Regions from separate parts of the Paenibacillus protaetiae genome, predicted to be linked through region 1. Evidence: a T-box and tRNA genes for the amino acid it is inferred to sense, from the RefSeq annotation. Region 1 holds a T-box; the other holds one or more tRNA genes.
What was found. The T-box of region 1 lies ahead of argS (arginine--tRNA ligase). A T-box ahead of a tRNA ligase gene usually reads a tRNA of that ligase, here a tRNA-Arg.

Region 1 (4,422 bases):
TGTACTGCTGCTTGGCTTTATTACAAAAGAAGGGTTTATCCGCAATATGCTGGTCAGCTTGATTGGCGCAGGGCTTGCTTATGCCGGCTGGTCCATACAGGCAAGATGGATGATCGGGCTCGGCGTATTTGTCGCATGGGCGCCATGGCTCAAACACCGCGGCTTAACGCATACGGTATGGGCTGTCGCCGGATGGGGCTGGATTGGCATGCAGCTGGAGCAGGAGCTTGGGCTGGATGGAATCGCCAATGCGGCCATCGCTGGATATGCCTCGCATTTGCTGGCCGATACGCTGACGGCAAACGGTGTAAAATGGCTGTATCCGTTGTATAAAAAAGCGATCAAAATTTAATAGAGGTGAATGCAGTTTATGAGCAGCAACCTGGAGCAGCAAATAATCGAAAGCTACAAACGGGATGAACAGATGATGGTGTTAGTATTCGCGCAGTGGTGCGTCAACAACGGGCTGGACCCCGTTCAGCTCTATGCCCGCGCTTATCCGAACCAGGCTGCGAACGAGGCGCTGCAGCAGGCGATCGCCTTGACGGTTCCGAAAGAAGAGGCCGGGGACATTCCGGATGATACGGTGCTGGGCGTGCTATCGCTGTATAACAATGTGGATCTCGCTTTCGTCGTCACCGAGGAAATCGGTAACAGAGGCAAACAGAAATAACCTGGTTTACACAGCTGGCCCAATAAGCAGCAAGGCCGTTCCGTTATGATGCGGGACGGCCTTGCTGCATTTTCGCTCCTCGGGTGCCATGCCCTTCGTGCCTTTCAAGTCATACATCCGGCATCTTCCGCCATATAGTAGCAATAACTTGCACAGAAGACAGAAAGGATGAGGCGGATGGGAAGCCAAGCGCGAAAAGTCGCGATTATCGGCGTTGGTTATGTCGGCTCAAGCTGCGCCTACTCCTTGATCAACCAGTCCATATGCGATGAAATTATGCTCGTTGACCGCAAGCCCGACCGCGCCTACGCCCAGGCGCTTGATTTATCGCATTGCATGGATTTTGTCCATTCGCGGACCAAAGTTTACAAGGGCACTTACGAGCAATGCGCCGACATGGATATCATCATCTTATGTGCAGGGGCTTATCCGCCAAACGGCGGCACAAGGCTGGAGCTCCTGAATACAGTCATGGACATTCATGAACCGATGATCAAGACGATTATGGCAAGCGGTTTTCAAGGCATATTTCTCGCAGCGTCCAATCCTGTCGATATTGTCACCTATGCCGTCTGGCGGCTGTCCGGGCTGCCTCGCAGCCACGTGCTCGGCACGGGAACGTCCATCGACTCCTCCCGGCTCAAAACGCTGCTGTCCGAGCATCTGCTCGTCGATCCGCGCAGCGTGCACGGCTATGTGCTTGGCGAGCACGGCGAATCGCAATTCCCCGCCTGGTCGCATGTGACGGTCGGCGGCAAGCCGCTGCTTGATATACTGCGCCAGCATCCGCAGCGGTTTGGCCATGTCAGCCTGGAGGATATATCGCTCCATACCAAAAACGTAGGCTGGGAAATTTACAGCCTGAAAGGCTCTACCCATTATGGCGTCGCCAATGCGCTTGCGTTTATTGTCCGTTCCATATTCAACGACGACCACCGGATCATTGCCGTCTCTACCATCTTGGACGGCGAATATGGCTGCCGCGGCATCAGTGCCGGCGTGCCGGCCATCATTACCCGAGGGGGCGTAAAGGAAGTGGTCGAGCTGAATTTAACGCCAAAGGAAAAAGAGCAAATGCGCCAATCGTGCGCGATTATTAAATCTGCGATTGATACGCTGCCGTTTGATCCGGCGTAGCCAAACGAATTTTACGCTTGATTTTTCAGAATAGTTCGATTAATATAACGTGTAATATTGACGAACGGGAAAGTAGCCAAATGGGAATTGGCAGCGAGCCGGGTTGGTAGAAGCCGGCAAGGAACATTTGGGGAAGAGGGCCCGGGAGATGGCGATTCGATGCCGCTGCAGGTTATAAGCGTGAGGTAGAGTCGTCCGGTTCGGAACCGTTACAACGGCAAAGATATCATCTCCGCATTATCCGGCGATGATAACAAGAGTGGCACCGCGGGCTTATTCCCCGTCTCTTACGAGACGGGGGTTTTTGGTTTGAAATCAGAATCGCCCGGCCGGGCTGCCGAAGATTGCCGCAACATACAAAGGGGGTTATTCCAATGATGCTGAATCTGAAACATGCCGCCGCTTCTCATTTGGCCGCTTTATTGCCGGATCCGTTCGGCGACGCAGACCGCCTGCCGGCGATGCTGGAGTATCCGGCCGAACGCGGCCGGGGAGATGTCGCTTTTCCATGCTTTGCGCTGGCAAAAGCAATGCAGCAAAGCCCTGCCGTTATCGCCCGGCAGCTCGCTGAGCAATTAAATGCCCGGACAGCACACTTTACCGCGCATGCTGACGGCCCTTACGTCAACTTTGCTTTTGACCGGGCGTACTTGGCGCCGTCTATTCTGCAAGCGGCAAGCGCTGAACAATTCGGCCAATCCAAGCAGCGCGAAGGCCGGCGGATCGTAATTGACCTTTCCTCGCCAAATATAGCGAAACCTTTTGGCATCGGCCATTTGCGTTCAACAATGATCGGCAATGCGGTTGCCAACCTGCTGGAGCAAACCGGCGCTGAAACGGTGCGCGTCAACCATATCGGCGACTGGGGCACGCAGTTCGGCAAAATGATTGCCGCTTATTTGCGGTGGGCCGACGAAAGCCGCATCGCCGAGCTTGGGCCTATTAAAGCGTATTTGGAGCTGTACGTTAAATTCCATGAGGAAGCGAAAGCGGCGCCCGCGCTGGAGGATGAGGCAAGAAGCTGGTTCCATAAGCTGGAAACCGGCGATGAACAGGCTTTGCCGCTATGGCGCAAGTTCGTGGACGAAAGCATGCAGGAATTCAACAAGCTGTACAGCCGGCTGGGCGTCCGGTTCGACCATGTGCTCGGGGAAAGTTTTTACAACGATAAAATGGATGACGTAACCCGCGAGCTGGAAGCCAAAGGACTGCTGGAGGAAAGCGACGGCGCGCTGGTTGTAAGGCTGGACGAATACGGGCTGCCGCCGTGCCTGATTGTCAAATCCGACGGCGCTTCGATTTATGCGACCCGCGATCTGGCTACCGCGCTGTACCGGCATAACGCCATGGGCGGCGATGAGCTGCTGTATGTGGTTGGCGGCGAGCAGGCGCTCCATTTTCGCCAGCTGTTTCTCGTCCTTGCGAAGCTTGGTTACGCTTGGGTAGAACAGTGCCGGCACATATCGTTTGGGCTGATGAAGATCGAAGGCCGCAAAATGTCCACCCGCAAAGGGAAGGTTGTGTTTCTGGAGGAGGTGCTGGATGAAGCCGTTCAGCATGCGCTGAGCAAAATCGAGCAAAAAAATCCGGATTTGCCGGATAAGGAACAGGTGGCCGAGGCCATTGGCGTCGGGGCTGTTATATTTGCCGATTTAAAAAATACTCGCCAGTTGGAAGTCAATTTCTCCTTGGAGGATATTGTCCAGTTCGACGGCGAAACCGGGCCGTACTTGCAGTATACGTATGCGCGCACAAGAAGCCTGCTTGCCAAAGCTCTTGCCGGCGAAAAAGCTGCACCGGCGGGCAGATCGGCGGGCGGCGCCGGCACGGATGGCGAGTCCGCCGATCCGGGCAGCACCGCTGCAGACGCCGCACCCGGCTACAGCTGCCTAAGCAGCGATACATCCTGGGAGCTGCTGACCGCGCTGCTCCGCTATCCGGAGGCCGTCAGCCTTGCCGCCGACAAAGCGGAGCCGTCCGTGCTCGCCAAATATTTGCTGGAGCTGGCCCGCTTGTTCAACCGGTTTTATACGCATGAACGGGTGCTCGCCGAACATGCGCCTGAACGTCTGGCCAAGCTGCGGCTGACAGAAGCGGCGGGCGATACGATCCGGAGAGGTCTTGCCATTCTGGGCATCGAAACGCCGGAGCAAATTTAAACGAAAAAAACCCGACTGCTTCCGCGGAACCGCGGGAAGCTTCGGGTTTTATACTTTGCGTGTTAACTAGTCGAGAACGCTGGAAATCAAATCGCCGTCAATAATTTGGCGTTCGATGTATTCGGCGTTTTTCTCCAGGCAGTTGCAGTAGTAATCTTTGTGGCAGATCGGGCACGGCACGTTAAGCAAACGAGTTACCGCCGTCATTTTCCACTCCGGCTTATTGGTGAAGAAAGCTCTTCCTTTTGCACCTTCGCCCAGTGTGATAATGAACTGATACAAGCCTGTTTTTAGGTTTTTGTCGGAAGCGGCAATGCCCCGAATTTGCAATTTAGAGTTCATCTTAATCACCTTATCTTTTATTAAAGTGCATTCGTAATAATACCGCTAAAGCCTCGTGAAGTCAAGTACAAGCCGCTTTTGCGGCACTGCTGCGCCTCTGCCGCTTTATAG
Region 2 (4,422 bases), 130 kb from region 1:
AACACGATTTATATGGTGTCTACTTTTGTAGGCGGAGCGTTTGGTTCTTTTGTCGGCAGCTTAATCTGGGAGAAAAACGGCTGGGCCGGTATTACTTGGGCAGGTTTAGGTTTGGGAGCCGCCTCGATTGCAGTTTGGCTATGGCATCGTTTAGTGCCGGGGAAGGCGAAGTAGATGTGATGCTTGAACATAAAAGCGGGAGCTCTTGGTCAGCAGGGGGCTTCTGCTTTTTGCTGTGGATGCAAAAAAAGAGCTTTTTGTGCAGCGCGCTGGATGAGATTTGGATTTTTCCTTCGAGTTAGGTAATCTTTAAGAAGACTAAGCCCATGAATGATAAGGAGAGTGGATAATTGATGAACGAAACGATTAACCTGCTTAAACAGCATCGTTCCATACGCAAATTTACAAATGAGCTTGTCTCTCCCGAGCAGCTGCGCGATATTGTGGAGGCGGCGCAAAGCGCCTCAACCTCAAGCAATATGCAAGCTTATTCCATTATCGGTATAACGGATAAGGAGCTTCGCAGTAAGCTGGCTGAGTTAAGCGGCCATCAGGTTTATGTAGCGGAAGCACCGGTTTTTCTTGTCTGGTGTGCAGACTTGTACCGTTATGATCAGGCGATTAAGCTGCATAAAGACGAGGAGACAGAGCCCGCCGGCATGACGGAGAACTTCATTGTCGCTACGGTAGATGCGGCGCTTGCGGCACAAAATGCTGCGATTGCGGCTGAGTCGTTAGGGCTTGGCATTGTCTATATCGGGGGAATCCGCAATGATCCTGCTGAGGTTGCACGGCTGCTGGAGCTGCCGAAAGGCGTGTATCCTGTGTTTGGCATGTGCATCGGCGTACCGGATCAGGAGCCGCTGAGACGTCCAAGATTGCCGCTGGAAGGGGTATATGCGGAGAATCGGTATAGACCCGATAAAGTGTTGGAGGCGGTACATACTTACGACCATGCCCATAGAAGCTATATGATCAGCCGTTCGCAGGGGAAATCGGGCATTACCTGGTCCGAGGCGATGGAAGCGAAGGCTTCCCGCAACCGTACGCATATGCGCGAGTTTTTGAGCCGGCAAGGCTTCCATTTGAAATAAACGGTCAGCGGCGAATATCCACATGTGAATAAATGCGGACATAATCGCGATTATCCACACTATTTTGTTGCAAATAAAAGGCTAAAGCATTGACTTTCCTGCTGAGAACTATTATCATTGGATTTAATTGATAATGGTTCTCATAATTGGAACGATTCTAATTTAGGCATTAGCCATTTGAACTTCAAATGCGGTCTTTTTAATTTGAATTTTTGAATGATAAAAACAACAACACCATGGCGTGGTTGGAAAAGGAGTGTGTACGCATTGATTCGGCTGACTACCTCGAAACTTGATATTGCTTATGATGATCGGCTAATCGTTCAAGACTTAAATATTGCGATTCCTCAGGGGAAAATTACGGCGCTTGTTGGTTCCAACGGATCCGGCAAGTCCACTATCCTGAAAACGATGGCACGCCTTATGCAGCCTGCAAACGGAAGTGTGCTTCTGGACGGGAAGTCCATCCATAAGCAGTCTACGAAGGAAGTGGCGAAACAGCTGGCTATTCTCCCGCAAAATCCAACCGCGCCTGACGGCCTTACCGTATCTGAGCTAGTCTCCTACGGTCGTTTCCCTTATCAGAAAGGATTCGGAACGGTAACGAAGGAAGACCGGGAGGTTGTGAAATGGGCGATTGAAGCAACGGGCATGAGCGAATTCTCCGACCGTCCCGTCGACCAGCTGTCCGGCGGTCAAAGACAACGCGCCTGGATTGCGATGGCGCTTGCTCAAGAGACGGACATTCTTTTCCTCGATGAGCCAACAACTTTTTTGGATATGGCCCATCAGCTCGAAGTGCTGCAGTTGCTGCAAAAGCTGAACGAGATGAACAATCGGACGATTGTTATGGTTGTGCATGATTTGAATCATGCATCGCGTTATGCGCACCATATGATTGCGATCAAAAAAGGTACTGTATCCGGAGAAGGCTCTCCGGAAGAAGTAATGACACATGAAATTTTACGGGAAGTGTTTAACATCGAAGCGGATATCATTCCAGATCCGCGCACAGGCGTTCCGCTTTGCTTGCCTTATTCGCTGGCTGGCGAACCTATTGCAAACAAAGTTGCTTTTGGCCATGAAAAGGTACTGCAGGCTGCAGGCGCTTAAGCGAAGTTATAAAATGACGGAGGCAGGCTGTCCGATTCCATTCGGAACAACCTGCCTTTTTAATTACAGGGACTTTGGAACGGCGGAAAATAAGGTTCGATGGCGACGGAAATGCAGCCCAAAATCGCATAAATTTATTTTGTATGAGGAAAATAAATGCATAAAAAATTTTACAAAAGGTTTTTCAAAAAACAGTTGCATTTCATTTGAAGAGATGATATATTATATCTTGTCGCCGCGATAAACGGCGAAGAACGAAGAAGGCAGCAATCCTGCGGACGTGGCTCAGTGGTAGAGCATCGCCTTGCCAAGGCGAGGGTCGCGAGTTCGAATCTCGTCGTCCGCTCCATGTGCCCTTAGCTCAGCTGGATAGAGCGTTTGACTACGAATCAAAAGGCCGGGAGTTCGAATCTCTCAGGGCACGCCATTCTTCAACCACATATGTTTAACGGGATGTAGCTCAGCTTGGTAGAGCACCTGGTTTGGGACCAGGGGGTCGCATGTTCGAATCGTGTCATCCCGACCATGATTTGCGGGTGTAGTTCAATGGTAGAACTTTAGCCTTCCAAGCTAATAGCGTGGGTTCGATTCCCATCACCCGCTCCATATGCAAATAACCAAAACCTTGAGGACTCAAGGTTTTTTTTTGTTGTTTATGCGGTTAAAACACCCAAGCGGTGGAATCCGGTTGAATAGCAAGCGGGGATTCGCCTGTAGTTAAGCCGGCAGCTCCGCGCCAGAGTGTTCTCTTATTGCAGACGATAATGCCTGTATCCGCACTCCGGACACAGGCATTATCATTTTATCCACAATATTATTCACATTATCAACCGAATAATAAACGGCATTAATAAAAGATAAATGAGATGTTGTACACATATCCACAGAACAAGTTGTTCACATCTTGGATACAGCTTCAGCCGCTGTGGGGGACCTGTGCATGCCCGGGCTGTTTGCTATACGTCTGCTGAACAGGAGGAGCAAAATCCCGATACCGGCCATAATGCTGCCGGACAGCAGGAATGCTGTTGTTACGCCGTAGGCGGTTACGAGCAGGCCGCCGAGCAAGGGGCCGAGCAGCACAGCGGAGGATGTAACGCTGGATACCGTTCCGAACACGCGCCCGGTTAGTGATTCCGGCGTATGCTGCTGCACGGTAATTTGGAACGGTAAAAAAGTCATTCCTGCGCCAAAGCCGGCCACCATAAAACAAGCGGCGAGAAGGAAATAGCCAACCCCATTATACGGTCCATGAGCAGCCAGCAAACTGGCGGCGGAAAACACGACTCCCATTATGGCGCCGCCAGCAGCCATTTTGGTCAGCGGAGGCCACTTGAGGAAACGGATGGATAGGGTGGCCAGCAACGTGCCAGCCCCGCTTAAAGCAATGCAGTAACCAAGCAAGCCATGCGGCAGTCCTTCGATGCCGCGGAACAACACAACGACCTGGGAATCAGCGATTTGAAGCACCAGCAGCACAATGCCCAGCACCATCAGACCGTATGCAATAACGGGAATGCCGGCAATGATTCGCAAGCCTTCTGCCAGATCCGCCATAACGGATCTTTTTTTGGCATTGGCCGGCGCCCCATTGTTCACAGCGGCCGGGTTCTGCGCGTTCTGGCTGGGCTTATTCGTGACAAGCTGGTGTTTGCCGGGCACTTTGAGCAAAAACAAAGCCGAAACGGCGAAGCAGACAGCGTTAATCATAAAGCAGGCATTATCACCGAAAGCAGCATACAGGAAACCGCCGATTGCCGGGCCGATAATTTTGCTGCCTTGTTCAATGGTTGCGCTAATGGAAATAGCCTGCTCGAGTTGTTCCTTGGGGACGATCTCCTTCAGCTTGCCGTTTTTGGCGGGAGAAAACAAAGTGTCAAATATTCCTTTTACAAGGAGGAGGGCATAAACTTGCCAAAGCGTGCCGGCGGCCAAAAAGGCAGCCATAATGATAACGCGGGCGAGGTCCGATAAAACCATTAATTTCTTGCGCTCCATCCGGTCGGCTAACACGCCGGACAGCGGGCCGCCCACTAGCACCGGAATAACCATACATAACATCATCAGCGTAACTTCCCATGAGGTAGCATTCCATTTGAAGCCTACAACCGTAAGCAGGGCAATCAGGTACAGCCAGTCGCCCAAATTGGATACAAGCTGCGAAGCCATAAGCGATATATAGTTCCGATTGCGGAAAACAGCGGCGGCCGGCGCA

Region 2: it has a tRNA-Arg gene. The T-box ahead of argS (arginine--tRNA ligase) is inferred to sense a tRNA for this amino acid. The anticodon was not compared.

Annotation. Positions count from the first base shown of each region.
Region 1 covers NZ_CP035492.1:3,879,304-3,883,725, reverse strand. The annotation lists gene ET464_RS17975 (metal-dependent hydrolase) at 1-352, shown strand, start outside; gene ET464_RS17970 (protein YxiS) at 371-673, shown strand; gene ET464_RS17965 (L-lactate dehydrogenase) at 851-1,810, shown strand; T-box leader at 1,862-2,101, shown strand; gene argS (arginine--tRNA ligase) at 2,185-3,969, shown strand; gene ET464_RS17955 (hypothetical protein) at 4,036-4,311, opposite strand.
Region 2 covers NZ_CP035492.1:3,752,334-3,756,755, forward strand. The annotation lists gene ET464_RS17395 (MFS transporter) at 1-174, shown strand, start outside; gene nfsA (oxygen-insensitive NADPH nitroreductase) at 354-1,094, shown strand; gene ET464_RS17405 (ABC transporter ATP-binding protein) at 1,362-2,207, shown strand; tRNA gene ET464_RS17410 (tRNA-Gly) at 2,482-2,556, shown strand; tRNA gene ET464_RS17415 (tRNA-Arg) at 2,558-2,634, shown strand; tRNA gene ET464_RS17420 (tRNA-Pro) at 2,657-2,733, shown strand; tRNA gene ET464_RS17425 (tRNA-Gly) at 2,740-2,813, shown strand; gene ET464_RS17430 (MFS transporter) at 3,105-4,422, opposite strand, start outside.